DNA from 4 places in the Bacillus cereus group sp. N8 genome. Region 1 is predicted to be linked to each of the others. Evidence: riboswitches for the same ligand, from Rfam matches in the RefSeq annotation. Region 1 holds a riboswitch; each other region holds the start of a gene.

Region 1 (7,747 bases):
TTTGTTTCCCAAAACCCCTTTATATATAGAAAAAGCTGCTTGTCTTATAGACAAACAGCTTTTTAGTTTGTTTCATATATAATTTGACCTATTTTCGTCATATCGTATCCGCCAATCGCTTTTAATTCATTATGAAATCCTTCCGATTGCAGAATACCTTTCACGACTTCAATTAGCTCTTCATTTTCTTTATTCTTCAAAATCACTAAATCATACTGTTCCTTCATGATTGGAATAAAGTCTACGTTTACAATCCGTGAAAATTTTTCTGACCCTACTCCTACATCAGCTTTTCCATTCGCGACTTGCGTGGCAACACCAAGATGATTTGATTCTTCCCATTCATATCCACTAATATGCTCTTTATTTAATTTTTGAATGCGCAATTGTTCATCGACTAACACCCTAATGCCAGAACCTTTTTCTCGATTTACAAATCGTATAGATGATTGAGATAAATCAGCCCATGTTTTTATATTTTTGGGATTTCCCTTTTGTACATAAAACCCAACGTTCCTTGCTAATAAATTAATCATAATACATGGTTGTCCAACTAAAATACGTTTTACATAAGGAACATTATATGTACCCGTTTCACCATCAAACAAATGCAGGCTAACGATACTTCCTTCTCCCTGATACATTTTTATTAAACTCGTTAAACTACCTTGATATGCCCTTAATATATTTGAACTTGGCAGGCGATTTTCTATACGTTTTGCTAACATATCTAATGTTAGTTCTTGTCCGCTAATAATACATGTATCCAAGTCCCTACTATCTTTGCTCTTTACGGAAGTACCTTGTATTTTCCCTGTTTTCATTCGCTTTATATATTGTTCTAAATCCGTTACATCAATGCGCATCTGTCTACCGATTCTATAAGAAGGCAATTCTCCTTTTTTAATTAAATCGTATACAGTTAATTTTGATACTTTTAATCGCTTTGCTACTTCTTCCGTTGTGTAGGAATGATGATCCATAGACGATTCCTCACTTTCTTTCTTCATTGTAACAAAGAAAAGAATATTTCTCCTATATTTTAAAAACAACTAGTTCGTTCAAATTATATTCAATTATAACTAGTTATAATTAGTTATATTTAGTTATAATTAAATATGTCGAAACGAAAGGGGATTTTTTTATGAACAAATTCACATTACGATCTATTGGGGCACTTATACTTTCTTTCCTTCTTATATTTAGCGCTGCTTGTACAAGCGTGGAAAAGAAAGAAAAGTCAGCTGCTAAAGAGGGACAAACAATCGAACTGACTATATCAGCTGCTGCTAGCTTACAAGATGCATTAAAAGAAATTGAAAAACAATATAAAGAGAAAGAACCAACTATTCAACTTTCTTTTAACTTCGGTGCTTCTGGTGCACTTCAACAACAAATTGAACAAGGTGCACCTGCTGATTTATTCTTCTCTGCAGCAGAAGATAAATTCCAAACTCTTGTTAAAAAAGGATTCATCGATGAAAAAGAAGGGAAAAATCTTCTTGGAAATGAACTAGTTCTAGTTGTCCCAAAAGATAGTTCTCTTGCAAAATTCCAAGATTTAAAAGATGAAAAAATCAAGAAAATTGCACTTGGTACACCTGAATCCGTACCTGCGGGGAAATACGCAAAAGCTTCTCTCACACATGAAAACCTTTGGAATGACATTCAAAATAAAATCGTATTTACAAAAGATGTTCGCCAAGTGTTAACATATGTAGAAACAGGTAATGTCGATGCTGGTATTGTATACAAAACAGATGCTCTTATTTCAAACAAAGTAAAGATTGGTGAGACAGCAACAGCTACTTCTCATGAGCCAATTCACTATCCTTTAGGTGTTATAAAAGAATCTAAGCACAAGAAAGAGGCGACTTCATTTTATGAGTATTTGCAGTCAAAAGATGCACAATCTATCTTTAAGAAATATGGATTTACAGTCCTATCATAATTACCATGAACTTTGATGCTATTTTGTCACCAATCTTCCTATCTTTAAGAGTAGCTGCATGCGCCACCATTATCGTCACAATTTTAGGAACGATAATCGGACGAGCCCTAGCACGCTCCTCATGGAAATATAAAGTAATATTAGAAACTATTTTCTTATTACCAATGGTACTTCCGCCAACTGTAATCGGATTTTTTCTCATTATCATTTTTGGAAATAATAGTCCCATTGGAACGTGGGTAGAATCAATATTTCAGCAGTCTATTATGTTCACATCTACTGCTGCTATCATTGCTTCTACAGTTGTTGCATTTCCGCTTATGTACCAATCAGCCAAAACAGGTTTTTCTATCGCGAATGTACAAATTGAAGAAAGCGCTCGTGATCTTGGTGCAAGTGAATATCAAGTTTTTCTACACGTCACACTTCCGCTTGCATTTCCTGCATTACTAAGCGGAATGATTTTGAGCTTTGTTCGTGCACTAGGGGAATTTGGTGCTACACTCATGTTCGCTGGGAACATTCCCGGTAAAACACAGACAATCCCAACCGCAATTTATATGGCGATTGATGCAAGTAATATGCAGCTCGCTTGGACACTAGTAGTTATCACTATTAGTATGTCACTCCTATTTCTGCTATGTATTCAGCTTATTAATAAAAGAATTACTAACTCTTAAAGCAGCTTCTGTCGAAGCTGCTTCTTTATTTCTTAGGAAATAAAATATACCATCAGGAAATAACTGAATTTTACCTTTTATTGAAATATACATTTTATTTGAATTCACTTTCTAAAATAGGCAATTTCCTGTTATTATATGGAGGTGTTTCAAAAAATGAAGAAATGAAAACGCATTTATATCGTGAATTCTTCATCCTGTTTTAGCGATCGGTAATCTTCTACTCTATTAGTGGGGCATTACCGATCGTTAGAACGATATGTAATTATATTGGTATAGAAAACCGAAGGGAGTCTTGTAATGGACATTTTATTAGCGCTTCTTCCTGCAATTGCATGGGGAAACATCTTATTAGTAAGCGTAAAAATGGGCGGTGGTGCATATAGCCAAACGGTAGGTATGACAATCGGTGCTCTATTCTTCGCAACAATTATGTATGTATTTACTCAACCAGCTTTAACAATGACAGTCTTGATTGTTGGTTTTATTTCAGGTTTATTCTGGGCATTAGGACAAGTAAACCAATTAAAAACAGTTGAAAAACTAGGTGTTTCAACTACTGTAACGATTTCTACTGGTATGCAACTTGTTGCAACTTCTATCTTTGGGGTTATCGCTTTCCGTGAGTGGACTACTACAACAACGATTGTTCTGGGAACGATTGCAATCCTATTAATCGTAGTTGGTGTTGTATTCACATCACTAGATGACAAAGAAAATGCACAGCCACCAGGACAATTGAAAAAAGGACTTCTTACTTTAATTGTTTCTACTTTCGGCTACCTTGTATATGTAATTATTATTCGTTGGTATAATATCGATGGTTGGTCTGCTATTTTACCACAAGCAGTTGGTATGTTCGTTGGTGCGGTTGTACTGACATCTAAACATAAACCATTTAACAAATATGCAATTCGTAATGCTTTATCTGGTTTACTATGGGGAACAGGAAACTTATTCTTACTTCTTTCCTTACCACGTGTCGGAGTAGCAACAAGCTTCCCATTATCTCAAACTGGAATCGTTATCTCAACATTCGGTGCGATTGTATTCTTAGGTGAAAAGAAAACAAAACGTCAATTGATCTTTATTGCACTAGGTAGTGTTTTAATTATCGGTGGCGCTGTATTGCTTGGTATGACGAAAGCATAAGCTTATAATTTATCAATCCCTGAAGCATAAATGCTTCAGGGATTTTTGATTATAACTATTTTTCAAATATAATAATCTTCATAGTCCTTTTTATATAGCCTTCCTTCCCTCCAATTGTATTCTCTCCACTACAAGCCGTTTCTTTTTACAAAATTCTCTTAAAAATGGTATCGTTTTTTATAACATATTCTCATCAGAAAGGAATAAAGGATATGCCTAATAAACATCGAATTTTATTTATTGGTGCCGGTCGTATGGCAGAAGCTATATTTGCTGGACTACTTACAACAAGTAAAGAATACATCGAAAAAATTATTGTTTCCAATCGAAGTAACATAGAAAAACTAACGCAACTACAAACTCAATATGATTTATCGATTACAACGGATTGGAAGCAGCATATTAAATCTGTAGATACAATTGTTTTAGCAATGCCGCCTGTTGCACATGAACAGCTATTAGCGGATCTATCGCCTCTTCTAACTGATCAATTTGTCGTGACAGTTGCTGCCGGAATCGGACCATCTTATCTAGAAGAAAGACTTCCTCAAGGGACACCTGTTGCCTGGATTATGCCAAATACAGCTGCTGAAATTGGCAAGTCTATCTCTTTATACACGACGGGAAATTCCGTAGAGGAACGACATCATGAAACGTTACAACTTCTTTTAAGAGGTATTGGTACCTCGCAGTTTTGTACCGAAGAGGAAGTTCACCAACTTACCGCAGTTACTGGTAGTGCACCCGCTTTTCTCTATCACTTTGCTGAAGGTTTAATTGAAGCAACGAAAAGCTATGGAATTGATGAGGAAACAGCAAAACATCTTGTCATTCAAATGATCGCTGGCTCTGCCGCTATGCTCCAGCAAAACCAGGATCCAGCTATGTTACGTGAACAAGTAACAACACCAGGAGGTTCAACGGCTGAAGGTTTAAAAGTTCTATATGAAAATAATTTTTCAGAAGTCATTCAACAAGCAATTGAAGCGACCAATAAAAAAGCTAGGGGGAATTAATATGACTTTAACAAGTTTAAACGACTACACAACATTACATAACGGCGTAAAAATGCCTTGGTTCGGTTTAGGTGTTTTTAAAGTAGAAGACGGATCAGAAGTAATTGATTCTGTAAAAGCAGCTATTAAAAATGGATATCGTAGTATCGATACAGCTGCCATATATAAAAATGAAGACGGCGTTGGACAAGCAATCCACGAATCAGGTATTCCACGTGAAGAATTATTTATCACATCAAAAGTATGGAATAGTGATCAAGGTTACGAGTCAACATTACAAGCATTTGAAACTACATTAGAAAAATTAGGTCTAGAATATTTAGATTTATATTTAGTACATTGGCCTGTAAAAGGAAAATACACTGAATCATGGAAAGCTTTAGAGCAACTTTATAAAGATGGTCGTGTGCGCGCTATTGGCGTGAGTAATTTCCATATTCACCATTTGCAAGACGTATTTGAAATTGCTGAAATTAAGCCTATGGTTAACCAAGTGGAATACCATCCACGTTTAGCACAAGAAGAATTGCACACTTTCTGTAAAGAGCATGGTATTCAGCTTGAAGCTTGGTCACCATTAATGCAAGGACAACTACTAGATCACCCAACATTACAAGAAATTGCTACAAAATATAATAAATCGACTGCACAAGTGATTCTACGCTGGGATCTACAAAATGAAGTTGTAACGATTCCTAAATCAATTAAAGAACACCGCATCATTGAAAATGCGAACATCTTTGATTTTGAATTAAGCTCGGATGATATGAAAGCAATTCAAGCTTTAAATGAAAATCACCGTGTTGGTCCAGATCCGGATAACTTTAACTTCTAATAGGGAAACCACTGCCATATGCAGTGGTTTTTTTTATTTTTAATAAAACTGAAAATTTAAACTATATTCCATTTGATTGACACTTCATTATCTAAGGTGTAAGATTTTGAATTATCAAAGAAACACAAAAATTAATAAAATTTATTCGTTTACTCATTGTATCAAGAGAGGTGGAGGGACTGGCCCTTTGAAACCTCGGCAACAGGTTCATTTTGAATACTGTGCCACTTCCTGCAAGCTTTGTGCTTGAAAGATAGAATGAGGGACTTCGTTTATATACGGGTGCATAACTTGTACGTAAAAATCCCTCTTTCTCAATACGAAAAGAGGGATTTTTTGTTTTTCATTCCCTCATCATCATCCAATCTTATTAACTATTTAGGAGGAAAATCAAATGAAAAAGAAGTTTGTACCCGGTATTGCATCAGTTGTAGGAGTAAGTATTTTATTAACTGGTTGCGGCAGTTATAAAAACGAAGCAAGCGGAGCAAATGCAAAAGACGAGGAACCTAGTAAACAGGTTTTAAACTTATCTTCACCTACTGAAATACGAACAATGGATACAGCTCGTGCTACAGATACTGATTCTGGTCAAGTAATGAGAAACGTATTTGAAGGTTTGTATAATCTTGGTGAAGGTAACAAACCTGTCCCTGGCGTTGCAAAATCTCATGAAGTAAATGGCGATAAAACGAAATACACATTCCATTTACGAGATTCAAAATGGTCAAACGGCACTCCTGTTACAGCGAAAGATTTTGTCTTCGCTTGGCAAAGAGCTGTCGATCCAGCAACAGCCTCTGAATATGCATTTCTATTCTTTGATATTAAAAATGCAACAAAAATTAACAACAAAGAACTTCCAGCCGATCAACTTGGTGTAAAAGCAATTGATGACCATACGTTTGAGGTAGAATTAGAACGCCCTGTTCCGTACTTTATTAGCTTAACAGCGTTCCCAACATTTCTACCAATTAACGAGGAATTCTTTAAATCACAAGGTGATAAGTACGCTTTAGAAGATAACAAAATCTTGTACAACGGAGCTTTTACACTAAGCGATTGGAAGCATGAACAAAGCTTTAAATTTAAGAAAAACCCTACCTATTGGGATAAAGATAATGTCAAACTCGAAGAAATCAATTTCAACGTTGTGAAAGAGAAATCAACAGAAGTAAATTTATTCGAATCCAAACAATTAGACCGTATAAAACTAACATCTGATTTCGTTGATAAATATAAAAAGGATACTAACTTCAAAGAACGTCCGAATGTAGGGGTACAGTTTTTACGTATGAATCAACAAAACAAAGTACTTCAAAACGTTTCTGCACGACAAGCAATCGATCAAACAATTGATCGAAAATCCTTCGTAAATACGTTATTAAATGATGGCTCTACACCAACCTTTAGTCTCGTGCCGAAAAACTTTGCAAAAGGGCCTGATGGAAAAGACTTCCGTACTGCAAACGGCGATTTAACAAAAGTTGATACAACATCTGCACAAGAATTATGGAAGAAAGCAAAAAAAGAACTTGGTTCTGAAAAGATAACATTAGAATTATTAACAAGTGATGGTGACCTTGAGAAGAAAACTGGTGAGTTCCTAAAAGGGCAACTAGAAAAGAATTTAGATGGCTTAACAGTAAATATAAAACCGCAACCACGTAAACAACAAGTTTCACTCTTATTAAAAGGTGACTACGAGATTGGAATTGACGGTTGGAGCCCTGACTTTGCTGATCCAATTACATTCCTTGAACTATTTACGACGAATAACCCTTACAACTTAGATCATTACTCTAATAAAGAATTTGATGACACAATTGAAAAAGTTAAAACTACCTTGGCTGGTGATGAAAAAGCTCGCTGGGAAGCGTTACTAGCATCAGAAAAAATCTTATTTAAGGACTCTGTTATCGCTCCTCTTTACCAAAAAGGAGAATCTTATTTAGAGCGTTCTTATGTAAAAGGAATTGTACAAGTAGACTTCGCAGGTCAATTAAACTTCAAATGGGCAAAAATTGAAAAATAAAATGCGACTTTAATCATCGTGTTTCCACCAACTCCCATTGTTTTTTTGGCAAAATATATTAAAAGTAGATTCCTTAAT
Region 2 (7,747 bases), on a different contig from region 1:
GGAAAGTCGAGTAGGTTTACTGTCATTGTTAGGAAAAGATTACCTTACACTACAATTACCTCATGGAGAATTAGTGTATTATCAGCTGAAACATGTGAAGAGTCTAGTCAGGAAAGTGAAAGAAGCACAAGGAGACTATGGTTCATGTTTCTGCGCTGATGACGATACTTTTTTAGATGTATTAAATGACTTGAAGTATACGTGGATAAAGATTAATCGTGGTGGACCAGAGTGTGTGGAAGGTTTATTAAGTGATATACATGATAGAAATATTACACTAGTAAACGGTGATGAAGTCATTTATGTAATTAATTCTCATATTAAGAGTGTGAGTCAAATAGTTAAAAACAAAAAGAATGAAGAAGAATAATGTTTAATAAATAAGAGGGGCATTATGATTGAAATTGAAGAGCGATTTCATATATCGCTGCAATTATTTCGCGATATATGAAAAGGAATTTCTTACTATTAAAAAACAGAAAAGTGCCCCCGATTATTTTTGGGAAATAGAAGAGAGAAAAGTACAATTTCATAGAAAGGAGGATATAGATGAATGAGCTGAACAAAAATATTGGAGAAAATATATACGTTAAATTAATCGGTGAAAAAAGATTTAAAGGTGTATTAATTGATGTAGGAAATGATATTGTAGTTCTTTACAATGGACAAGACTATGTATATATATCTTTATACCATGTCCAATATTATAAATTTTTGAGAGGGCATGAAGAAGAAATATTAAAACCAGATGTGGACTCTGTAATTAAGAGAGAATCACCTTCAATTTCTTTGAGGAAAGTATTAAGCACATCTAAAGGGATTTTTACAGAAATTTATGTGGCAGGAAATGCTCCAATACACGGTTATGTTACAAGTGTAATGAACGATTATATTGTTTTTTATAGCCCAGTTTATAAAACGGTGTATATATCTTTAAAGCATTTGAAATGGTTAATTCCTTATAAAGAGAACCAAGTACCTTATTCCCTCAACAAAAATGAACTCCCCGTAAATCCACTAAATATTACTTTAGCTAGAACATTTGAAGAACAGCTTATTAAAATGGCTGGGAAAATTATGGTTTTTGATTTAGGTGAGGAATATAACAAAATCGGAAAGATGGAGAAAATTGATGAAGGACATATTGAAATATTAAAAGCACGTGACGCAAAAATGTATGTGAATATTCAACATGTGAAATCTGTCCATTGTCCGTAGGCTAGTTTAAAGGGCTGGCTTTTTCTTTTATATATGCGGAAGAAAAGGTCGAGCCTATTTTTTACCGTTATTTGGATATGAGGGGGAAAGTGAATTGAATATATAAGTATGTTACTGTTTTTACTTATAAAGAGGTAATCTTGTACTACATTATAAAAAAGATGTACGAGCTACTTTTTGTTGTATTCAATTCACTTTTGAGTAAGTGCTGCTCAACTAATTTATTAAAGGGGTTTTATTTGTGGAGCAGTTTCCAAATTCGTTTTCGATTACGTTGCTTGGCAGTGCTGGTGGAGCAGCAAAAGCAGTGTTAGCAATTTTGAATCAAGCGGTAGTAAATGAAAAAGATCCAATTTATGAAGTGATAAAGAATGTAGATTTCCATTTGGTGGATATAAAACAAAAAGATAAAAATTATTATGATGAGTTGTTTCCAAATTTGAAAGAGCAATTTTTTTTATATGAAATGAACCTTCAAGATGTAGTCAAATTTAAACAACATTTAAAAGAAAAAAGAACGAAGGTTGTTATTGATGTTTCAGGGGCGGATACGATTAGGGTACTGAGTTGTTGTAATGAACTTGGCATTTGTTACATTAATTCGGCTTTGGAAAATGAGGCAGTAGATCAGAACAATAGTTTACTCGGTTTTCAGCTTACGGAAAGGTATACGAGGTTTGAGAAGGAGAAAGCAACATTTACAAATACAAGAGCGATTATAGGCTCAGGTATGAATCCTGGTGTTGTTCAATGGATGGTTGTGGAGCTTATGAAAGAACGCCCAAATGAAAAGCCACGAGCATGCTATATTGTAGAACATGATACGTCATTTTTGAATGATACGGCACTTATAAAGCCACATACACTTTATGCTTCATGGGCAGTAGAACGATTTCTAGATGAAGCGATATGGAGTTATCCGATGTATATGAGTCATCATCGTCCTCTTTATTTTTATGAGGATGTATATGCTTCAGAGTACAAAGTAAAGTTAGGAGAAGAAGAGTTTTATGGTTGTTTAATGCCACATGAGGAAGTTTTAATTTTAGGGAAAAACTTCAACATGGAAGTTGGTTTTCTTTATCGAATTAATGAGTATACAACAGATTTAATTAGACAGAACTTAGATAATGTAGAAGATTTATGGAACTGGAATCGTAAAGTATTCAATCCAGCGGAAGAAGAGATTGCAGGAGAAGATCTAGTCGGTGTATTACTCGTTTATGAAAATAACGAGACATACATGTATAATGTAATGAATAGTAGCAAAGTTTTTCAAAAATATAAAACAAATGCGACATACTTCCAAGTAGGGTGTGGAATTTATGCAGGCTTATGTAGTTTATTGTTAGATACTTTTGGACAAGGCGCCTATTATGTTGAAGAATTATTATTAAATACTGAAAGTAAGTATGGGGAATATTTAAATTTATATATGAAGGATATTGTAGTAGGACATAATAATTTTACAGATGGATTGCTACACGATAGGGTAAGGTGGATATAAATTGTGATTGAAAAGGAAGGAGCTGTATCTCCTTCCTTTTAGTATTAGAAGGTTATATATTGCTCTGAAAGCAATTTCATACGTATAATTTAAGGGGATAACATGTGAAATGTCATTTTTGTATTGATCAAGAGGAGTTTTTATATGAACAAATACAAGAGCTTGATTTATGAAGAAAGAGAAGCTTTAAAAGTATTTATATTATTATTCTATATTATATTCTTTTTATATGACGTTATCTATTATTTTGTTTATCCTGCTATGAATATTAACGAAGCAAGGATAGGTTGGCCAGAAGGTGGTATGGGAATAGGCGTATATATATTAGTAATATCTTTGTTTCCTATTTCAATATATCTTCGAAAACAAGGGTATGTATATTTTGTAAAATATTTATTTTTAATTGGATATATGTTTATTGACATTATTAATAACTTAATGATTTATTTACACAGTGATCGTGTTTTTGAAAATGGAAATATGGTTGAAATATTTTTAATTTTATTTGCACCGATTTTCGTGAATAGAAAATATTTTTATTTTGTTTCCGGTAGTGTAATTGGTAAATATGTATTTTTCACGTTGATATTACAAGATATAAAAGTTGTGATTCCGCTTGTTTTATGTGTATTCTTTTTTATTATTTCACATTCTCTGTTAAAACGTTTCCAGTCTTATGTAAGAACAGTTGTTAAGATGATGAGCAATATGAAAGAGACCGAAAATTTAGCTCTTATTGGGACTATGTCTACAACAATTGCTCATGAAATTCGAAATCCATTAACAGCTTTAAAAGGATTTACACAAATTCAAAAGGAAAGAAATCTTGAGGATACGCTGAGCTATGAGATTATGCTGCAAGAAATTGAGAGAATTAATGAGTTTGTTAGTGAATTGATGTTATTAGGAAAACCGAAACCAACAAATTATGAATGGTGTAATATACGGGAAATCCTTTTATATGTTGTACAGTTAATGGAAAGTTATGCGACTCAATATAAAGTGAAATTTCATTTGCAAGTAGATGGAAATTTACCTGTTATAAATGGTGATGATAAACAATTAAAGCAAGTGTTATTAAACATTATCAAAAATGGAATAGAATCGATGCCAAAGGGTGGGAATATTCAGATTCGTGCATATGAAAAAGGTGGAGAGAATTTGTGTATTTCTATTGAAGATCAAGGTTTTGGGATAGAAAATGAGAAGATAGAAAAGATCGGAAAAGCTTTTTATACAACAAAAGAGAATGGTACAGGTCTTGGACTAATGATTACATATAAAATTATTGAAGAACATCAAGGGAGTATCGCGATTCAAAGTAGTATGGGTGTAGGAACGAAAGTGGAAATTTATTTACCAACAGTGTAGTGCAGTAGACGAAATTATTTTTCAGAAAAGTGTTCTTGTTGTGTAAATATAAACATTTTATAAAATGTTTCAAGAAGGGTTTTTTTTATAAAACACTTCGTTTATAATGGAGGAAAATATCGACATAGAGCTTTTAGCTCGTGTAACGGTTCGGTAGTGTGATGAAAAGAAAAGAAGGGGTGCACGCGCATCCTTTTTTCTATGCGGATATTATGAAAGAGGTGGTATGATGGAATTAACATTAAATTCGACTGTATGTTTACACACGATTCAATTTCGAAAAGAGAACTTGAATTATATTGTAAAAGATACAATTACAGGAGAAACATATGAAATGCCGCCACTTTGGATTGATGCACTAGCAATGATGCGAGACGGCTTTTTATTGGGAGAAATTGAGGAGAAATTAAAAGAAGAGTATCCGGCTGAAGAAGTAAATATGGTAGCATTTACGAGGCAATTGTTAGAGCTAGAACTTGTCGAAATGGTGGATGGAGAAGAGATAACTTGTACAAAGAAGAAAGATAAAGACTATTTAGCTTGGTTACGCCCAAGAGTGGAACAATTCTTTTTAAATTTAAATAAAAAATATAAAAGCAAAGGTCAAAAATGATCTTTGCTTTTTTTGTAGGCGTGTTTAAAAAATAACAGCGAATGCTCTTGCGAAAGCACCGTCACTATCTTTAATTTTTAAAGGTGCTGCTGAGAAAAAGAAACGTTTCGCTTTAATAGCATCTAGATTTGTTAAGTTTTCAATTAAGTAAATGTTATTCCCTAGTAATATGTGGTGAATCGGTGATGTTTCTGTCGTTACCTCATCAGGAGAAATGAAATCTAAACCGACTGATTTTACTTTTAATTGAACCAGTTCTTCAGCTAATTCTTCGGAAAGATAAAACGCTTCTTTCTCATAAGCTGCTGTATTCCACTTATTAGATAGATTGGAATGGAAAATGACAATATCATCTTCTTTTATATCGGTATTATGCAATACTTCCTTAGGCAACTTTCTCTCTTGGATATGAGTTACATCGATAAGAACGGCCTCACCTACAAATTGTTTTAGGGGTAATTGATCAATAGTGGTTGCACCTGAAATGAAATGCGCAGGGGCATCGCAATGTGTACCTACATGAACGACAGAATGAAAATCTGTAACTTGATAGCCCGTCTCTTCAACGTTTGTAATTGCTTCTAGTTGGATTTTTGGTGTTCCAGGAAATTGAGACATATTGTTTTCAAATGTTTGTGATAGGTCGATTACTTTCATTTTAAATACCTCCAATATATGTTTTAAAATATAAAAAACTCATCTTTCATAATCAAGAAAGATGAGTTTTGCACACAATGGTTAAGTTTTATCTTTCAAAATGCATTGCATTTTGCAGGAATTAGCACCTATTCAGTTTGTATAAACTGAGGTTGCTGGGCTTCAAAGGGCCGGTCCCTCTGCCTCTCTTGATAAAGATATATTCAGTTTTAATATTTTGATTTTTTTAATAATTAAATTGTAATTCATTTCCTTTTTTAGTGCAATACAAAATAGGTATTCACCCAAATAAGGTGGCTCGCATATTGTAGCTTATGTAAATAGAATGCTGCGAAGGAGTGAGTGCAGTGACAGGTAATGTATTGAATTATTATGCTGGTGGAAATACAGCTAGAGGATTTCACAGCTTATACGAAGAGAATTTGAAGGGGCTAGACAGGTTGTTTATTTTAAAGGGAGGCCCAGGAACGGGAAAATCTTCTTTAATAAAGGCAATAGGGCGTGAATGGGTCGATAAAGGGTATAATATTGAACTTTTACATTGTTCTTCTGACAATAAATCAGTTGATGGTGTGATTATTCCAAAATTAAAAGTAGGGATTGTTGACGGTACATCACCGCACGTTATTGAGCCGAAAATGCCTGGAGTTGTTGAAGAGTATATAAATTTAGGTGTTGCTTGGGACGCAGGTAAATTAAGAGAGAAAAAATTAGAGATTGAACGATTCGTTTCAGAGGCGAGTAAAGCCTTTCAAGCAGCTTACGGTTGTTTTAAAGAGGCTCTGGAAATACATGATGAGTGGGAAAAAATATATATTAGTAACATTGATTTTAATAAAGCAAACAAATTAACAGATCAGTTTATACAGAAACTATTTACAGATAAAAGTGGAAAAAATTCGATTGTGAAACATCGATTCCTAGGAGCTGCTACACCGAAAGGAGCAGTTGATTTCGTTCCTAATTTAACGGAAGGGCTCCCGCATCGCTATTTTATAAAAGGGCGCCCGGGTTCTGGAAAATCAACGATGCTTAAAAAATTAGCAAAGGTAGCAGAAGAAAAAGGATTTGAAGTAGAAGTATATCATTGTGGATTTGATCCGAATAGTCTTGATATGATTATCGTAAGAGAACTGGGATTTGCAATTTTTGATAGCACCGCACCGCATGAATACTTTCCAAGTCGCGAAGGTGACGAGGTTATTGATATGTATGACCTCATTGTTACACCAGGGACAGATGAGAAGTATGCTACAGAAATTCGTGACGTATCAATTCAGTATAAAACAAAAATGAATGAGGCGATGTCTTTCTTAGCAAAAGCAAAATCGGTCCGTGATAAATTAGAAAGAATTTATATTTCTGCTATGGATTATTCAAAAGTGGATGCATTTAAAGATGAGATTCAAAAAGAGTTTGAACGCATTGCGGCTACTGTAATGGAAAAGAAAAAATAGGTGCTTTATTGAGCTGTCAGAAATTGTCTGACAGCTGTTTTAATATATAATAAAACCAGGCGTATATTTGTCGAATTTCCAGGGAAATAATCAAAACATGAGGATGGTATGAAATGAGAGGGAAAATTGAATTAGAGCTAGAAAGAATTGAGCAAGAGAATGATGTGAAAATTTTATTTGCAGTGGAATCAGGGAGTCGTGCTTGGGGATTTCCATCGAAAGATAGTGATTATGATGTTAGGTTTGTTTATATACATCCATTAGAATGGTATTTATCAATTCATGATAAACGAGATGTAATTGAATATCCGATTAGTGATGATTTAGATATAAGTGGCTGGGATATTAAAAAGGCATTGCAACTATTCGCGAAGTCAAATCCAGCTTTACTTGAGTGGATTCGATCACCAATTTTTTATTCGAAAAACTCTAATTTTCCAGAGCAGCTTCAGCAAATGAGTGAAAAGAATTTTGATCCAAAGGCAACGATATATCATTACTTACATATGGCTTCAAAAAATTATCGTGAATTTTTGCAAGGCGAGAATGTAAAGTTGAAAAAGTACTTTTATGTATTACGTCCTATTTTAGCTTGTCAATGGCTAGAAGAGAAAGGGACATTACCTCCAGTAGAATTTGACCGATTAATTACAGAACTATCTATAGAACGTAGTGTATTGAATGAGATTGAGAAATTGTTAGTAAAGAAAAAAGCAGGTACGGAATTAGATGTTGGATTGAAAATTCAGGTGTTAAATCAATTTTTAGAAGAACAAATTGATTATTATCAGCAATACGTGAAAGGGATTGAAAAGGGATTAGGGATTGATATTGAGAGTTTGAATACACTATTTAGAAACATGTTGTTTGAAGTATACCAAAAAGAGCACAAATAAATTTGTGCTCTTTTTTATCCCGCGATTT
Region 3 (7,747 bases), on a different contig from region 1:
AAGAATTAAGTGACCAACCAGAACTTGTTAACGAATCTCCATACGAGGGTGCATGGATGGTTAAAGTTGAACTTTCTGATGCAAGCCAAGTTGAGAAGTTATTAACTGCAGAAAAATATGCAGAAATGACAAACCAAGACTAATTATAGTCGACTGAAGGACAGCCTTTGTGCTGTCCTTTTTTATGTTGTGTTACATAATGAATTTGAAAGCACATATATATTAATTATCATATAGGAGAAGATTTTTGAAAAACTTTTTCGCAGATGTTTCATGTTGATTGAGCGGGTTCTGCTTTTTATTGTTTAGCTCCAGCGGCTAAAACAGTCGGTCATTTCACTCCTTCACTTGAGGCAAAAAGCGCCTCTAGTTCAGGAGTTCGGGTGCCCTCTTGTTCTGAACGAGCCGCTTGCGCTTTTCTTTGTCTAGCTCCACCTCCTAGCCCTTCATGTCTAAGAACCTTCCGCACGAGAAGACAAAAAGCGTCTTCTGTGCGAAAGAACCTTAGCCAACAGGGCTGAACAGTCGGCTCCGCTTTTCTTTTGCAAAAATAAACAGGAAACAACATGAAAATAACGAATATACTATATACTAAGTTAAAGGTTGTATAGTATATGGTGATCGGGTGATGACATATGATTTATGTGGAAAAAGTCATTATTGTAGAAGGTAAATCAGATAGAAGAAAGATTGAATCTATTATTCGTGAACCGGTGGAAATTGTTTGTACAAATGGTACAATTGGTTTGTCGAAAATGGATGAGCTCATTGATCAGTTTTTTGATAAGGAAGTGTATGTACTAGTGGATGCTGATGATGCTGGAGAAAAGTTAAGGAAACAATTTCGAAAGGAATTTCCGCAAGCAGAGCATATTTATATTGATCGCTCGTACCGAGAAGTGGCAACTGCGCCATCTTCACACTTAGCAAATGTATTATGGGGAGCTGACATTGACGTTTATACAGAATATTTACGGTAAGGAATGATAGAAGTGATTGACTGGACAGGTACCGAAGCTACAGCCCTAATAGAAAACGAAGAAAAAACAGTGCTATATGTATATACACCAATGTGTGGAACATGCCAATTAGCAAAAAAGATGTTAACAGTCGTTGAGATGACAATTGAAGAGTTGAAAATTGGAATGTTAGATTTAAATTATGCTCCGCATTTAGCGAAAGAGTATGGAATCGAAAGTGTACCGTGTTTACTTGTTTTTGAAAATGGGACACTCATGAAGAAGATATATGCATTTCATTCGGTTGAATATTTATATACGGAATTAAAGTAGGCGGCAAAGTTTTTGCCGCCTCGACATATTTCTTGGGAAATATGTCGAGATGCAGGGTGGTTACAGTATTTGTCGAGCGAAAGTAACAGGATTGCTCTTTAGTGAGAGGGAATGGTATGTGTAATAGAAAGTGATATGAAGGATGTGATTTAGGGTGAAATTATATTCTTTGCTGCAATCATTTGTAAATTATGCTAATGGTCAATATCATTTAGAACCGCTTTTAAGACAAGGAGAAAAAACTGTTAATTTCCGCTTTGGAGATGAAAGTTGTTCGTTACAAATTTCAAGAGATTATATAGAGCTGCTACATGAGGAAAGAGGAACGGAGCAAATTGTTTGTGTAGATGAAGAAGATGTAAAACAATTGGTGAACGGCAATGTAAGATTGCAAATGTTAATGAACGATGGACGTGTACAGTATTCGGGAACGTATCGAACGATGCTATTAGTTGAATCAATGTTTCATATATGTAAGCCGATGTCAGTGGGTGCTTAAAAGTCTGAAGTTTCTTTTTTTACGAAAATTTCTGTTGACATGCCGTATGGATATTGATACAATTCAATTCATAAAATATAGACAATTTAATAAATTTCAAATCAGACGAAAATTTAATCTGATTTCTCTTATCAAGAGAGGTGGAGGGACTGTGCCCTGTGAAGCCCGGCAACCGTCAACTTATGTTGAAATGGTGCCAATTCCTGCAAAGCAAATGCTTTGAGAGATGAGAGAGAGGGATAATGTTGTTATATACGCATATAAACCTTTCTGCTTCTCTAAAGCGGAAAGGTTTTTTTGTTGTTTGAATGTGGCGGACATTCAAATAATAAAAGTAGTGATAACGGTAGAACCTGCATCAAAAATAAAAAATTGCGGAGTCTATCCAAAGTTTTATGAAATCCAGCTCCAGCGGCTAGAATGTTCGATGGCTTCGCTTCTTCCTATGAGGCAAGAAACGCCTCTACGTCAGAAGCTCCATCCACTTTACATTCTAAACGAGCCGCTTGCGCTTTTTAAACAAAAAAGGGGTGAACATCATGATCTTATTAGAAAATGTAAAGAAAATATATAAATCAAAAAGCGGTGATGTCACTGCTGTAGATAACGCCAACTTACAAATAGAGAAAGGCGAAATATTTGGTGTTATCGGATATAGTGGCGCTGGGAAAAGTTCTTTAATTAGATTGTTTAATCAGTTAGAGAAACCAACGTCTGGTCAAATTACAATCGCAAATCGTGTCATTTCAGCAATTACAGGAAGTGAACTTCGTAAGGCAAGACAAGAAATCGGAATGATTTTTCAGCACTTCAACTTACTTTGGTCACGAACTGTACGCGAAAATATCGAATTCCCACTTGAAATTGCGGGTGTGGATAAGGCGAAGAGAAGAAAACGTGTTGATGAGTTAATTCATCTCGTTGGATTAGAAGGAAGAGGAGACGCATATCCATCTCAGTTAAGTGGTGGACAAAAGCAGCGCGTTGGGATTGCAAGAGCGTTAGCAAATAATCCACAAGTACTTTTATGTGATGAAGCAACGTCAGCTCTTGATCCAGAAACGACGGATCAAATTTTAGATTTATTATTAGATATTAATAAGCGTCTAGGCTTAACAATTGTATTAATTACACATGAGATGCACGTGATTCGGAAGATTTGTAATCGTGTTGCGGTAATGGAGCAAGGAAAGATTGTAGAAAGTGGTCCTGTACTTGATGTATTTCGTAATCCACAGCAAGACATTACAAAACGATTTGTACAACAGTTAACTGATTCTGAAGATACAAATGAAACGATTGAAAGCTTAATTGAAAAATACCCAGATGGAAAAGTAATTCGCTTGCAGTTTATCGGTGAGGCTGTAGAAAGGCCGGTTCTTCAAAGATTAATGCAACGCAGTGATATAGAAGTTAGCATTTTGCAAGGAAATATCGCACAAACGAATAACGGTTCTTACGGTAGTTTAGTCGTTCATTTAAATGGTGAGGAAACAGCAATCCAGCAAGCAATAGAAGGGATTCATCAAGATCAAGTAGAGCTGGAGGTGATTGCGCATGGATAAGTTAATCGCAAATGTTGATTGGAATCAAATGCTAGAAGCGACTGGTGAAACGTTATATATGACGGCAATCGCAGCGCTTGCCACATTTGTTTTAGGACTTATTTTAGGACTATTACTCTTTATGACAGCGAAAGATAATTTATGGGAAAACAAAGCAATTAATACGGTGATTGGAGCGTTCGTAAACATTTTCCGTTCGATACCGTTCATCATTTTAATTATTTTATTAATCCCGTTCACAAAGATTCTTCTTGGAACAATACTTGGAGCGAGTGCAGCGCTGCCAGCTTTAATTATTGGAGCGGCACCATTTTACGCGAGAATGGTTGAAATCGCACTTCGTGAAATTGATAAAGGCGTAATTGAAGCTTCAAAAGCGATGGGGGCAAAAACAAGCACAATTATTTTGAAAGTGTTAATTCCAGAGGCGTTACCAGCGTTAGTATCGGGTATTACGGTAACGACAATTGCTTTAGTAGGTTATACAGCAATGGCGGGAGTTGTTGGTGCTGGTGGCCTTGGAACACTTGCTTATTTAGAAGGGTTCCAGCGAGGAAATAACGATGTAACAATCGTTGCGACAATTTGTGTATTACTAGTTGTATTTTTCATTCAGTGGATTGGTGATAGTGTAACGACTCGAATAGATAAAAGATAATGAAAATGGGGGTATTTAAAATGAAAAAATTATTACTTACGGCACTTATTTCAACTTCAATTTTTGGGTTAGCTGCTTGTGGTGGGAAAGATAAAGATGAAAAGAAACTTGTTGTTGGTGCTTCTAACGTACCGCACGCTGTTATTTTAGAAAAGGCAAAACCTTTACTTGAGAAAAAAGGAATTGAATTAGAAATTAAAAAATTCCAAGACTACGTGTTACCGAATAAAGCGTTAGCGGATAAAGAAATTGATGCAAACTACTTCCAGCACATTCCGTATTTAGAAAAAGAAATTAAAGATAAAAAATATGATTTTGAAATAGCAGGAAAAATTCACTTAGAACCGATTGGTGTATACTCTCAAAAATATAAGAGCTTAAAAGAGCTTCCAGATGGGGCAACAATTATTATGAGTAATTCTGTTGCTGACCATGGACGTGGTTTAGCAATTTTACAAAAAGAAGGCATTTTAAAAATTAAAGACGGAGTAGATCCAGTTAAAGCGACTCCGAAAGATATTGCAGATAATCCGAAAAATCTAAAATTTAAAACGGATATCGAGCCTGGTTTATTACCACAAGTGTATAACAATAAAGAAGGCGACGCTGTTCTAATTAACTCTAACTATGCAATTGATGCGAAATTAAACCCAGAAAAAGATGCGATTGCAATTGAAGGAAATGATTCTCCATACGCAAACGTAGTAGCTGTTCGTAAAGGTGATAAAGATAAAAAAGAGATTAAAGCTCTTGTAGAAGTGCTGCATTCTAAAGAAATTGAAGACTTTATTAATAAAGAATATAAAGGGGCAGTTGTTCCTGTAAAAGAATAATTGCTGAAAAGGGCTGGTGTACGCCGGCCCTTTTTATAACTACATAACTATACGGGAGAAGGGGACATCATATGAAAAAAATTATATTGTCAGTTGTTACAGCACTGTCTGTATTTACATTAGCTGCCTGCGGGGGGAAAGAGGAAAATAAGCTTGTTGTTGGAGCTTCTAACGTGCCGCACGCTGTTATTTTAGAGAAAGCACAGCCGATATTAGAGAAAAAGGGTATTAAATTAGAGATTAAAAAGTTCCAAGATTATGTGTTGCCGAATAAAGCGTTAGCGGATAAAGAAATTGATGCAAACTACTTCCAGCACATTCCGTATTTAGATAAAGAAATTCAGGAAAAAGGATATGAAATTGTAAACGCAGGAAAAATTCATTTAGAACCAATGGGCATTTACTCTAAAAAATATAAAAGCTTAAAAGATTTACCAGATGGCGGAACAGTTATTATGAGTAATAACGTTGCAGAGCGCGGACGTATGTTAGCACTATTGCAAAAAGGCGGCGTTATTAAATTAAAAGACGGTGTAGATGTTGTTAAAGCAACAGTAAAAGATGTTGTGGAAAATCCGAAAAACTTAAAGTTTAAAACAGATGTAGAACCTGGACTTTCACCGAAGCTGTATGAAAATAATGAGGGTGATGCTTTATTTATTAATTCAAACTACGCAATTGATGCGAAATTAAATCCAACAAAGGATGCAATTGCAATTGAAGGATCAGACTCTCCTTATGCAAATATTATTGCAGTTCGTAAAGGTGACGAGAAGAAAAAAGAAATTAAAGAGTTAGTAGACGTATTGCATTCAAAAGAAATTCAAGACTTTATCAATAAAGAATATAAAGGTGCTGTACTTCCAGTAAATGAATAAGTGCAGGAAAGGATTGGGAAATTCCCAGTCCTTTTTTCTTTATATATATAAGAAGAAAAGTGTATCATATAAGGATGCAAGGGAAATACTTATATACATTTGTGAAAAAATTGTTACATTTTTTCAGCGTTTGCGATATCATTTTATTTGATATAAGATTAGAATGAGAATAAAATGAGAATATGAACGTTTTAGTAATTTTTAAAATGTATATATAGGATTAATGGAGGTATTGAGATGGCTGGTTCTACATTAACGGTTAAAGACTTACATGTATCAATTGATGGCAAAGAAATTTTAAAGGGTGTAAACCTTGAAGTAAAAGGTGGAGAAATCCACGCAATTATGGGACCTAACGGAACAGGTAAATCAACTTTATCTTCTGCAATTATGGGTCACCCAAAGTATGAAGTAACAGAAGGTAGCATCATCATCGACGGTGAAGATGTATTAGAAATGGAAGTAGACGAGCGCGCACAAGCAGGTCTATTCCTAGCAATGCAATATCCAAGTGAAATTAGCGGAGTAACAAACGCTGACTTCTTACGTTCTGCAATTAATGCACGTCGTGAAGAAGGCGATGAAATTTCTCTTATGAAATTCATCCGTACTTTAGATAAAAACATGGAATTCCTAGAAATGGATCCAGAAATGGCACAACGTTACTTAAACGAAGGTTTCTCTGGTGGAGAGAAAAAACGTAACGAAATTCTTCAATTAATGATGATTGAGCCAAAAATCGCAATCTTAGACGAAATCGACTCAGGTCTTGATATCGATGCATTAAAAGTTGTATCTAAAGGTATTAACCAAATGCGCGGCGAAGAGTTCGGTTGCCTAATGATTACGCATTACCAACGTTTATTAAACTACATCACTCCAGACTTCGTTCACGTTATGATGAACGGTCGTATCGTTAAATCTGGTGGCCCTGAGCTTGCACAACGTCTAGAAGCTGAAGGTTACGACTGGATTAAAAAAGAATTAGGTATTGAAGACGAAACAGCAGAGCAAGAAGCGTAAGAGAGGAGCATAAACATGACAATCGGTACATTACCTTTCGATCAAGAAACAATCCGTCAGCGCGCAAGCGAAGTAAACGAAGCTGCTTGGTTGACTGAGTTCCGCTTACAAGCTCTTGCACAAGCAACTGAACTTCCAATGCCAACGCCTGATAAAACGAAAATTGAAAAATGGGACTTTATCGGAAAAGGCGACGCTGCTAAGCAAGAGCCTGTAAGTTCTTTAACAGAGCTTCCAGAAGCAGTGAAAAACTTAATCGATGAAAATAACAGCGTATTAGTGCAACGTACTGGTACAACTGCGTTCGTTTCTTTAGCAGACGAAGCAAAAGAAAAAGGTGTTATTTTTACAGACATCATAACAGCTGCAACAGAGCATGCTGAATTAGTACAAAAGTACTTAATGAAAGACGGCGTGAAAGTAGACGAGCATCGTCTAACTGCGCTTCATGCTGCATTAATCAACGGCGGTGCATTCGTATATGTTCCGAAAAACGTTGTTCTTGAAACTCCACTTCAAGCTGTATTCTTAGTAGACGGCGAAGAAGCTAACGTATATAACCACGTATTATTCGTAGCTGATGCGAACAGTACTGCAACTTATGTAGAAAACTACGTTGCAAATGAAAATGCTAAAGGTATTGCAAATATCGTAGCAGAAGTAATCGTGGAACAAGGCGCACAAGTGAAATTCGGTGCGGTTGATCTATTAGCAAAAGACGTAACAACTTACGTTAACCGCCGCGGTGTTGTCGGACGCGACGGCCGTATTGATTGGGCTCTAGGTCTTATGAATGACGGAAACACAATCTCAGAGAACGTTACGAACTTAATGGGCGACGGATCATATGCTGATACAAAAACAGTAACAATTGGTCGTGGTAACCAAACACAAAACTTTACAACTAAAGTTGTTCACTTCGGTAAACACTCTGAAGGTTGGATCTTAAAACACGGTGTACAAAAAGATAGTGCAACATCTATCTTTAACGGAATTGGT
Region 4 (7,747 bases), on a different contig from region 1:
CTCGGTATGCACCGAGTTTTTTTATAATCCGATATAAGGAGACGGATCAACTGCGTTTGTCTTACCAACATTCCATTCCCCAATATGAAGTTCGAAGTGTAAATGTTGTCCGTAAGATTGACCGGTATTTCCCATAAAGCCAAGCTGATCGCCTTGTTTTACAGTTTGTCCATTGGATACAGAGCGACTATTCATATGTGCATACACTGTCGTATATGTTTTTCCGTTAACACGGTGAGATAAGTAAACAACGTTTCCGTAACTAGAGGATAATTCTGAACGGATAACAACACCATCTGCAGCGGCAATAATTGGAACTGTTCCCGAAGCTGCGATATCGATTCCTTTATGGTTATCTAAAGAACGTGCGCCGAATCCAGAAGTTTTTGATCCAGCCGCTGGTTTAATAAATCCACCTTTGTTCGTATCTTGCGGTGTTGGTGCGGCTTGTGTGCTTTCTTTAGCAGAAGCAGCGGCTTGTTTTTTTGCTTCCTCAGCCTTGCGTGCCTCTTCCGCTTTCCGAGCTTCTTCCGCACGTTTTTCCTCTTCAATTGCTTTTTGAACAGCTTGACGCTGGTTTTCTAAAATACCTTGTGACTCTTCTAATCCTTCAATCTCGGAATCTACTTTTGATACTTTCGTATGTAGATCTTTAATAAGAGTTTGTTGCTGTTGTTGATTACTTACTAACTCTTGTTGTTTTTGCTCTAATTTTTGTTCAGATTCTTTCAGTTGTTGCTCTTTTTTCTCAACAGCCTCTTTTTCTGTCGTTACAGCATTTTGATCGTTTGTTTGCTTTTTCACAATATCGGTATCGTTATTTAAAATTAAACTTACAGAGTACATATTATCAACAAGATCGGCAATATTTGCAGAACTTGTTATTACTTCTGTAATGATACTCGTACGAGGCTTTTCTTGCATAGATTGTAGTCGTTGTTTAATAACTTCCTGTCGTGTATCTATGTTCGTTTGTAATTGCTCTATATGCTTCTTTTTTTCAGTAATAACTTGCTGTGTGTTGCTAATTTCTTTTTTTGTATCGTTTAATTCAGCTTCGTTTTTATTAATAGAAGTAGTTAATTCATCAATTTTCTTTTGTAATTCTTGGATTTCTTTTTCTATTTGTTCTTTCTCAGCTGATTTATTTTGTAAGTCATTTTGTTTGCCTTCTAATTCAGATTGAATATTAGATAATTTATTTTCATTCGTTTCAGCGTATACGGGTGAAAGTAACGGGGAAACGAAAATCGTTCCAGCTGCTAAAACACTAAACGCTGCAAATTTCTTTTTCATTGTTGTCTGGCTCCTTTCCCTATGAATGTTATATATCATAAGAAGAAGAGTGTCTATCGTTGTAATCATAATGTAAAGAGAATTTTATAATTTTGCTAAGTTTTGTCGGAATTTAGCATCTTTTCGTAGTGTTTGTCATAAAGTTAAAATTCTTGAATGTATAGAAAAAGGTATCAATTTCTATATTGTTTAAAAAAATCATGGAAAATGATGGAGTTTTCCATAATGAAACAGTACTTCAAAAACCTATCAATCACTAGTGAGGAATCGATTTCATGTGAGGTTTTCTGACATGAGGTTTATTTTTGTCAAGAAAATTATTTGCGTTCGGGCAAACTTATTTTGTTGTCAGATTTTAATTTTTGATTTATGATTTTTAACAGGGACAAAATGTAGTGAATTGTCGAATAATATGTAATACTCTTAATTTCAAGTTTTATAGACATAGAATGAGAGATAGAGTGACACATCGAAGAGGGGGTTACCACAAGTATGAAAAGAATAGGACTTGCATGGCAAATTTTAATAGGACTTGCGCTTGGTATTGCAGTTGGGGCTATTTTCTTTGGCAATCCAGAAGTGGTGAAGTACTTACAACCAATTGGTGATATTTTCATCCGATTAATTAAGATGATTGTTGTACCGATTGTTGTAGCGAGTATTGTTGTTGGGGTTGCTGGTGTTGGCGATGTTAAGAAGTTAGGCCGACTAGGCGGAAAAACAATTATTTACTTTGAAATTATTACAACGATTGCAATTGCTGTTGGTCTATTAATAGCAAACATTTTCCAACCTGGAAAAGGCGTTGATATGGATAAGTTAACAAAAACAGATATTTCTAAATATACACATACGACAGAGCAAGTACAAAGTCATTCGTTCGCGGATACGTTTGTAAATATTGTTCCGACGAACATTATGAAATCATTAGCTGAAGGTGATATGCTTGCTATTATCTTCTTCTCAGTATTATTTGGTTTAGGTGTAGCAGCAATTGGTGAGCGTGGCAAACCAGTTCTGCAATTTTTCCAAGGTGTAGCAGATGCAATGTTTTATGTAACGAACCAAGTTATGAAGTTTGCGCCATTTGGTGTATTCGCATTAATTGGTGTTACAGTTTCTACATTCGGATTAGCTTCATTAATTCCATTAGGGAAATTACTCATTGTAGTATACGGAGCAATGATATTCTTCGTTGTGGTCGTATTAGGACTTACAGCGAAAATATTCGGTATTAACATTTTCCAATTCTTTAAAATTTTAAAAGACGAGCTGATCTTAGCGTATTCTACAGCAAGTTCAGAAACGGTTTTACCGAAAATTATGGAGAAAATGGAGAAATTCGGTTGCCCGAAAGCAATTACATCTTTCGTTATTCCAACAGGTTATTCATTTAACTTAGATGGATCAACGTTATATCAAGCAATTGCGGCAATTTTCTTAGCGCAAATGTACGGTATTGAATTATCCATTACACAACAAATTACGTTATTACTTGTATTAATGGTTACATCAAAAGGTATCGCGGGTGTACCGGGCGTATCATTCGTTGTATTATTAGCAACACTTGGTACAGTAGGTATTCCAGCTGAAGGTTTAGCGTTTATTGCAGGTATTGACCGTATTCTAGATATGGCCCGTACGGCAGTTAACGTTGTAGGTAACTCTTTAGCGGCTGTAGTTATGTCTAAGTGGGAAGGTCAATATGACGCTGAAAAAGGACAAGCCTATTTAAAAGAGATATCTGAAAAGGGTCAAGCGGCTTAATTATGATTTGAAAAGCTCTCACATATTATGTGAGAGCTTTTCTGTATGTAGAAGAGGAGCGAAAGTTATGAAACGTAAGTACGGTGATGGTTCTACGTGGAAGCGATTAATAGAGAAGACATACACAGTAAAACGAGTTGAAGCAGGTATGTTAGGAATATTGGATATAAAAAAGGTGAGAGAGCCTAGTTATAAAGAATACAATAGTAAAGAGATTTGCATTGCAGGTGATGGGTATACATGGATGCAATATTTTATAAGCGACAAAAACTTTGCAATTACAGCTATGTTAGACAATCAAAAACAATTAGTGCAATATTATATCGATGTGACGAAAGAATTTAAAATTGACGATCGTGGTTTGCCTTATTTTGATGATTTATACTTAGATGTAGTATTGTTACCGAGCGGTGAGATTTATGTATTGGATGAAGATGAGTTAGAGGATGCCTATAATATAGGTGATGTTACTAAGGAAGAATATGAATTAGCATGGCGTATAACAAAATGGATTGTAGCAACGATAAAAAATGAAGAATTTTCTTGGATTTCAATATTAGATAAAGAAATCGAAAAGTTAAAATGATTGTTGTATTCAAATTTTTGCATAATTACCAAAAAAATCTATACAAAAAATAATTGACTTTTGTTTTGTAAGCGAGTAAAGTTAGGGAAGAAATTATTATTAAAAAATAAATATGAAACCTTCTTATAAAGAGAGGCGGAGGGACTGGCCCTACGATGCCTCGGCAGCGGACTCGATTTCAGAGTGCTGTGCCAAATCCAGCAAGCATGTGCTTGAAAGATGAGAAGAGCGTTTCTTATAGATGTATAAGACCTCTTCTCATTGGAAGAGGTCTTTTGTTATTCATTAGAAAAAGGTTGAAACTAGGGAGAGATGGTACTTTGAAAGAAACGAGAGGAAATGGTTTGGCTTTATTACCACTTGGGATATTTTTGGCGCTATTTATTGGTTCTGGAATTATTACAGGTGATTTCTATAAATTGCCGATACTTGTAGCAATTTCAATTGCTGTAGGGGTCGCTTTAGTGATGAATCGTAAAGAAAGCTTTAATGCGAAAGTAGAACGATTTGCTAAAGGTGCAGGAAATCCGGATATTATGATTATGGTATTAATTTTTGTACTTGCAGGGGCGTTTTCTGAAACAGCAAAAGGAATGGGCGGAGTTGATTCAACTGTTAATTTAGCGTTATCTATTTTGCCACCAGGATTTATCGTTGCTGGAATTTTTGTTATAGGGGCATTTATTTCATTAGCGATGGGAACTTCAATGGGAACAATTGCAGCACTAGCACCAATTGCTGTAGGGATTAGTGGGCAAACTGATATCTCAATTGCACTTGCGATGGCTACTGTTGTGGGCGGAGCGATGTTTGGTGATAATTTATCATTTATTTCAGATACAACAATTGCTGCTGTTCGTTCACAAGGAACAGAAATGAAAGATAAGTTTAAAACGAACTTTTTAATTGTATTGCCAGCTGCTATTATTACAATTGTACTATTAGTAATAATTACTTTAGGAAGTGATACACAAGTTAAAGCCCATAGTTTCGACTGGATAAAGATTTTACCGTATGCAGGAGTACTTATTACGGCGTTACTTGGTTGGAATGTACTTATTGTGTTAACTGGTGGAACTGTATTATCAGGTGTTATAGGGCTTATAGATGGAAGTTACACGTTAGAAAGTTTCTTTAAAAGTGTAACGACTGGCATGGGCAGTATGATGGAGCTAGTATTACTTGCTATATTAATCGGTGGTATGGTTGAACTGATCCAATATAATGGTGGTATTCAATATTTAATGAATCTTTTAACGCGTAATATTCGTTCGAAAAAAGGAGCAGAGTTCGGTATTGCTGGTTTAGTGAGTATGACGAATATGTGTACAGCGAATAATACGATTTCGATTATTTTTACGGGTCCTCTTGCGAAGAACATTGCGGATCAATATGAAATTGATCCACGTAAATCAGCGAGTGTACTAGATCTTTTCTCTTGCTGTATACAAGGGTTAATCCCATATGGTGCTCAAATGTTAACTGCGGCAGGATTTGCTGCGTTATCTCCGGTTGAATTGTTACCATATGCATTTTATCCGATCTTAGTTGGAGTATGTGGAATCATTTCTATATTAATTGGTTTCCCGAGATTTTCTAAAGTGGCGGAAAAAAAAGAGTATCATAAAACAGCATGATTAAATATGGATGTTATTCGTAGTAACAGAAGCCGTACAGAGAATATTCTCTGTACGGCTTTTTATGTGTGATAAAAGAGGGAATTATCCTATCCTACCTTCTGTTTTTACAAAAGGCTGAATTTAACTCAGTCTTAAGTCTGAGTTAAAAACGGTTCTTAAGCTCGTTATGAAAAAAAGAAAAAATAGTTAAGATAAGAGTATCAAATCGAAGGGAGGCAAGCACAAGATGAAACAATTTCTAGCGTTTATCGCGGCCGGTATTTTGGCTTTAATTGCTCTTGGTAGTCTTGCTGGTATTGTAGGATTCGCAATCGGAGCAGGAGTTGTGTACTGGAGCTATAAATCATTTGTGCGAGCACAATCATTTTTTGGAAAGTTAGCTTGGGGTATTGTTGGTTTAATCGGTTTGTCCATTGCACTTTCTCATTCCCCAGCATTAATCGGTATCGCAGCATTAGTAGTTTTATACTACGGATACCGTGAGTGGAAAAAAGAAAAAAACGTAGTTGTTGATTCTGCTCCAGAAAGTTCTAAACCATATAGCAACTTTGAAGATGAGTGGAACAAGTTAATGAAAAACTAATATAAAATAAATTAAATTATAAAGTAGAAGAGAGGAAGATTTATAATGAAACAATCTTTATTCGGACGTGTACGCGATGCAATTTTAGCTGATTTTCATAATGTGTTAGATGAGAAAGAAAGAAAAAATCCAATTGCTATGTTAAACCAATATTTACGCGATAGTGAGCGTGAAATAACAAAAATTGAGAAGTTAATTCAGCGTCATAAAACATTAAAATCTAACTTCGCTCGTGAGCTTGAGCAAGCACGCTATTTTGTTAACAAAAGATCAAAGCAAGCCATCATCGCTCAAGAAGCAGGCGAGTTACAACTGCATGAACGTGCATTAGAAGAAGTAGCGTATTATGAAGGGCAAGTAACTCGCTTAGAAGAAATGTATGCTGGTGTTGTAGAGCAAATTGATGAGTTAGAGCGTCGTCTTTCAGAAATGAAAAATAAATTAAAAGAAATGAACGCAAAACGTATGGAATTAATGGCGCGTGAAAATATGGCACATGCAAACCGTCGTATGAATACTGCTATGCATAAAATGGATGAAAATAATCCGTTCTTACGATTTGAAGAAATTGATGATTACATTCGTGACTTAGAGCTTCGTATAAATGAAGAGTATGAGCGTGATACATTTGATATGAAAATTGCAAAACTAGAGCGTGAGATGAAAGAGAAAAATGAAGTATCATTAACGAAAGAAGTAACAAAATAATTGTAGTATATAATAAAACAGGCTTATGATATAGTGATAGAAGAAAAGGTGTTGGAAAGCAATGCCTTTTCTTCTATGTATATGTGACAAAGAGGGAGGGGAGCTGAAATGAAGAAGCACTTTTCAAAAACACAATTAATGGGGATGCTCCTCCTCATATTTGGATTCGGTCTTTTTCTTGATATGATACTTGGACATTTTGAACCAGGTGGTCTAATATTTGCATTTATTATGATTATGTTTGGAAGGCATTACCGAAAGAAAAATCGTTATGTAAGAGGAAATGTATTTTTATTTGTCGGTGGTATTGTATTCTTATTCTTCTTATTTTCATCAGCAGCATTCGTACTTGTTGTATTTGCTTGTTTAGCTTTAATTGGTTATCAACTTATTCAACAAGGGCACCAGCAAAAAGCAATGAAAGTTGAAATTAAAGAAAAGGGATATATAGATGAAGAAAAACAAATATATCGTACAGAACCGTACATAAAAAATATGTTCGTAGGTAATGTACGAATGATGAATCATATTTATGAACTTGAGGATATTAACGTCCAATATGGCGCTTGTGATGTCGAGATTGATTTAACAACTGCGATGATTCCAGAGGGAGAAACGGTAATTGTTATTCGGGGAGTCGTTGGTAACATTCGTTTATATGTGCCATATGATATCGAACTGTCCTTAAATCATTCTGTTATTGTTGGGCGAGTGCTCTTGCCGGGACACGAAGAAACAGGATTTAACCGTAATGTTACGTTTAGAACAGAACAGTATAAAGAAGCTCCTCGCCGTATAAAAATTATTTCTTCGCTTGTCGTAGGTGATACGGAAGTGAGGAAAGTATAATGAAAAAACAAAAGAATATTTCGTGGATGTATATTCGTTATTCTATGTTGTCCTCTGTGAGTATCGCACTTATTTGTACAATTGTATATGTATGGAAAAGCGAACAACAAGTTTATGATTTACTATGGAAAGAATCCATTGCTTCTGTTCCAATTGGCTTGTTTATTATGAGTACTAGTCTTCTTATCGGAGGAATTGTAGGGTATGCAATCGGTTATTATATAGAGCAGCGTATACAAGGATTAAATACTTTTCTATTTGAAGTAGAGCGAGGGAATTTTCCGAGTGATGTTTCGTTTACTGCGGATGATGAATTTC

The links. A riboswitch is a leader RNA that binds a small molecule or an ion and turns the genes downstream of it on or off. The one in region 1 is predicted to bind S-adenosylmethionine.
Positions count from the first base shown of each region.
Region 2: another riboswitch for S-adenosylmethionine. It lies ahead of JDS80_RS13550 (cyclase family protein); the one in region 1 lies ahead of JDS80_RS26000 (peptide ABC transporter substrate-binding protein).
Region 3: another riboswitch for S-adenosylmethionine. It lies ahead of JDS80_RS20685 (methionine ABC transporter ATP-binding protein); the one in region 1 lies ahead of JDS80_RS26000 (peptide ABC transporter substrate-binding protein).
Region 4: another riboswitch for S-adenosylmethionine. It lies ahead of JDS80_RS06080 (Na+/H+ antiporter NhaC family protein); the one in region 1 lies ahead of JDS80_RS26000 (peptide ABC transporter substrate-binding protein).

Region 1 covers NZ_JAEHBK010000032.1:29,618-37,364, forward strand. Annotated here, with positions in the region: gene JDS80_RS25970 (helix-turn-helix transcriptional regulator) at 63-1,010, opposite strand; gene modA (molybdate ABC transporter substrate-binding protein) at 1,145-1,951, shown strand; gene modB (molybdate ABC transporter permease subunit) at 1,957-2,631, shown strand; gene JDS80_RS25985 (GRP family sugar transporter) at 2,932-3,783, shown strand; gene proC (pyrroline-5-carboxylate reductase) at 3,996-4,799, shown strand; gene JDS80_RS25995 (aldo/keto reductase) at 4,801-5,634, shown strand; SAM riboswitch class I at 5,790-5,894, shown strand; gene JDS80_RS26000 (peptide ABC transporter substrate-binding protein) at 6,029-7,669, shown strand.
Region 2 covers NZ_JAEHBK010000007.1:152,370-160,116, reverse strand. Annotated here, with positions in the region: gene JDS80_RS13575 (spore coat protein) at 1-370, shown strand, start outside; gene JDS80_RS13570 (LSm family protein) at 550-1,218, shown strand; gene JDS80_RS13565 (S-adenosylmethionine decarboxylase related protein) at 1,460-2,725, shown strand; gene JDS80_RS13560 (ATP-binding protein) at 2,870-4,096, shown strand; gene JDS80_RS13555 (hypothetical protein) at 4,326-4,709, shown strand; gene JDS80_RS13550 (cyclase family protein) at 4,734-5,366, opposite strand; SAM riboswitch class I at 5,452-5,564, opposite strand; gene JDS80_RS13545 (PRK06851 family protein) at 5,714-6,823, shown strand; gene JDS80_RS13540 (nucleotidyltransferase domain-containing protein) at 6,937-7,719, shown strand.
Region 3 covers NZ_JAEHBK010000016.1:20,519-28,265, forward strand. Annotated here, with positions in the region: gene gcvH (glycine cleavage system protein GcvH) at 1-143, shown strand, start outside; gene JDS80_RS20670 (toprim domain-containing protein) at 636-980, shown strand; gene JDS80_RS20675 (thioredoxin family protein) at 984-1,292, shown strand; gene JDS80_RS20680 (hypothetical protein) at 1,447-1,791, shown strand; SAM riboswitch class I at 1,917-2,024, shown strand; gene JDS80_RS20685 (methionine ABC transporter ATP-binding protein) at 2,331-3,356, shown strand; gene JDS80_RS20690 (methionine ABC transporter permease) at 3,349-4,014, shown strand; gene metQ (methionine ABC transporter substrate-binding lipoprotein MetQ) at 4,035-4,847, shown strand; gene metQ (methionine ABC transporter substrate-binding lipoprotein MetQ) at 4,919-5,725, shown strand; gene sufC (Fe-S cluster assembly ATPase SufC) at 5,963-6,748, shown strand; gene sufD (Fe-S cluster assembly protein SufD) at 6,764-7,747, shown strand, end outside.
Region 4 covers NZ_JAEHBK010000002.1:382,569-390,315, reverse strand. Annotated here, with positions in the region: gene JDS80_RS06095 (murein hydrolase activator EnvC family protein) at 22-1,296, opposite strand; gene gltP (glutamate/aspartate:proton symporter GltP) at 1,789-3,063, shown strand; gene JDS80_RS06085 (ribonuclease FAU-1 family protein) at 3,131-3,649, shown strand; SAM riboswitch class I at 3,770-3,875, shown strand; gene JDS80_RS06080 (Na+/H+ antiporter NhaC family protein) at 3,970-5,286, shown strand; gene JDS80_RS06075 (lmo0954 family membrane protein) at 5,516-5,872, shown strand; gene JDS80_RS06070 (PspA/IM30 family protein) at 5,918-6,580, shown strand; gene liaF (cell wall-active antibiotics response protein LiaF) at 6,689-7,429, shown strand; gene JDS80_RS06060 (sensor histidine kinase) at 7,429-7,747, shown strand, end outside.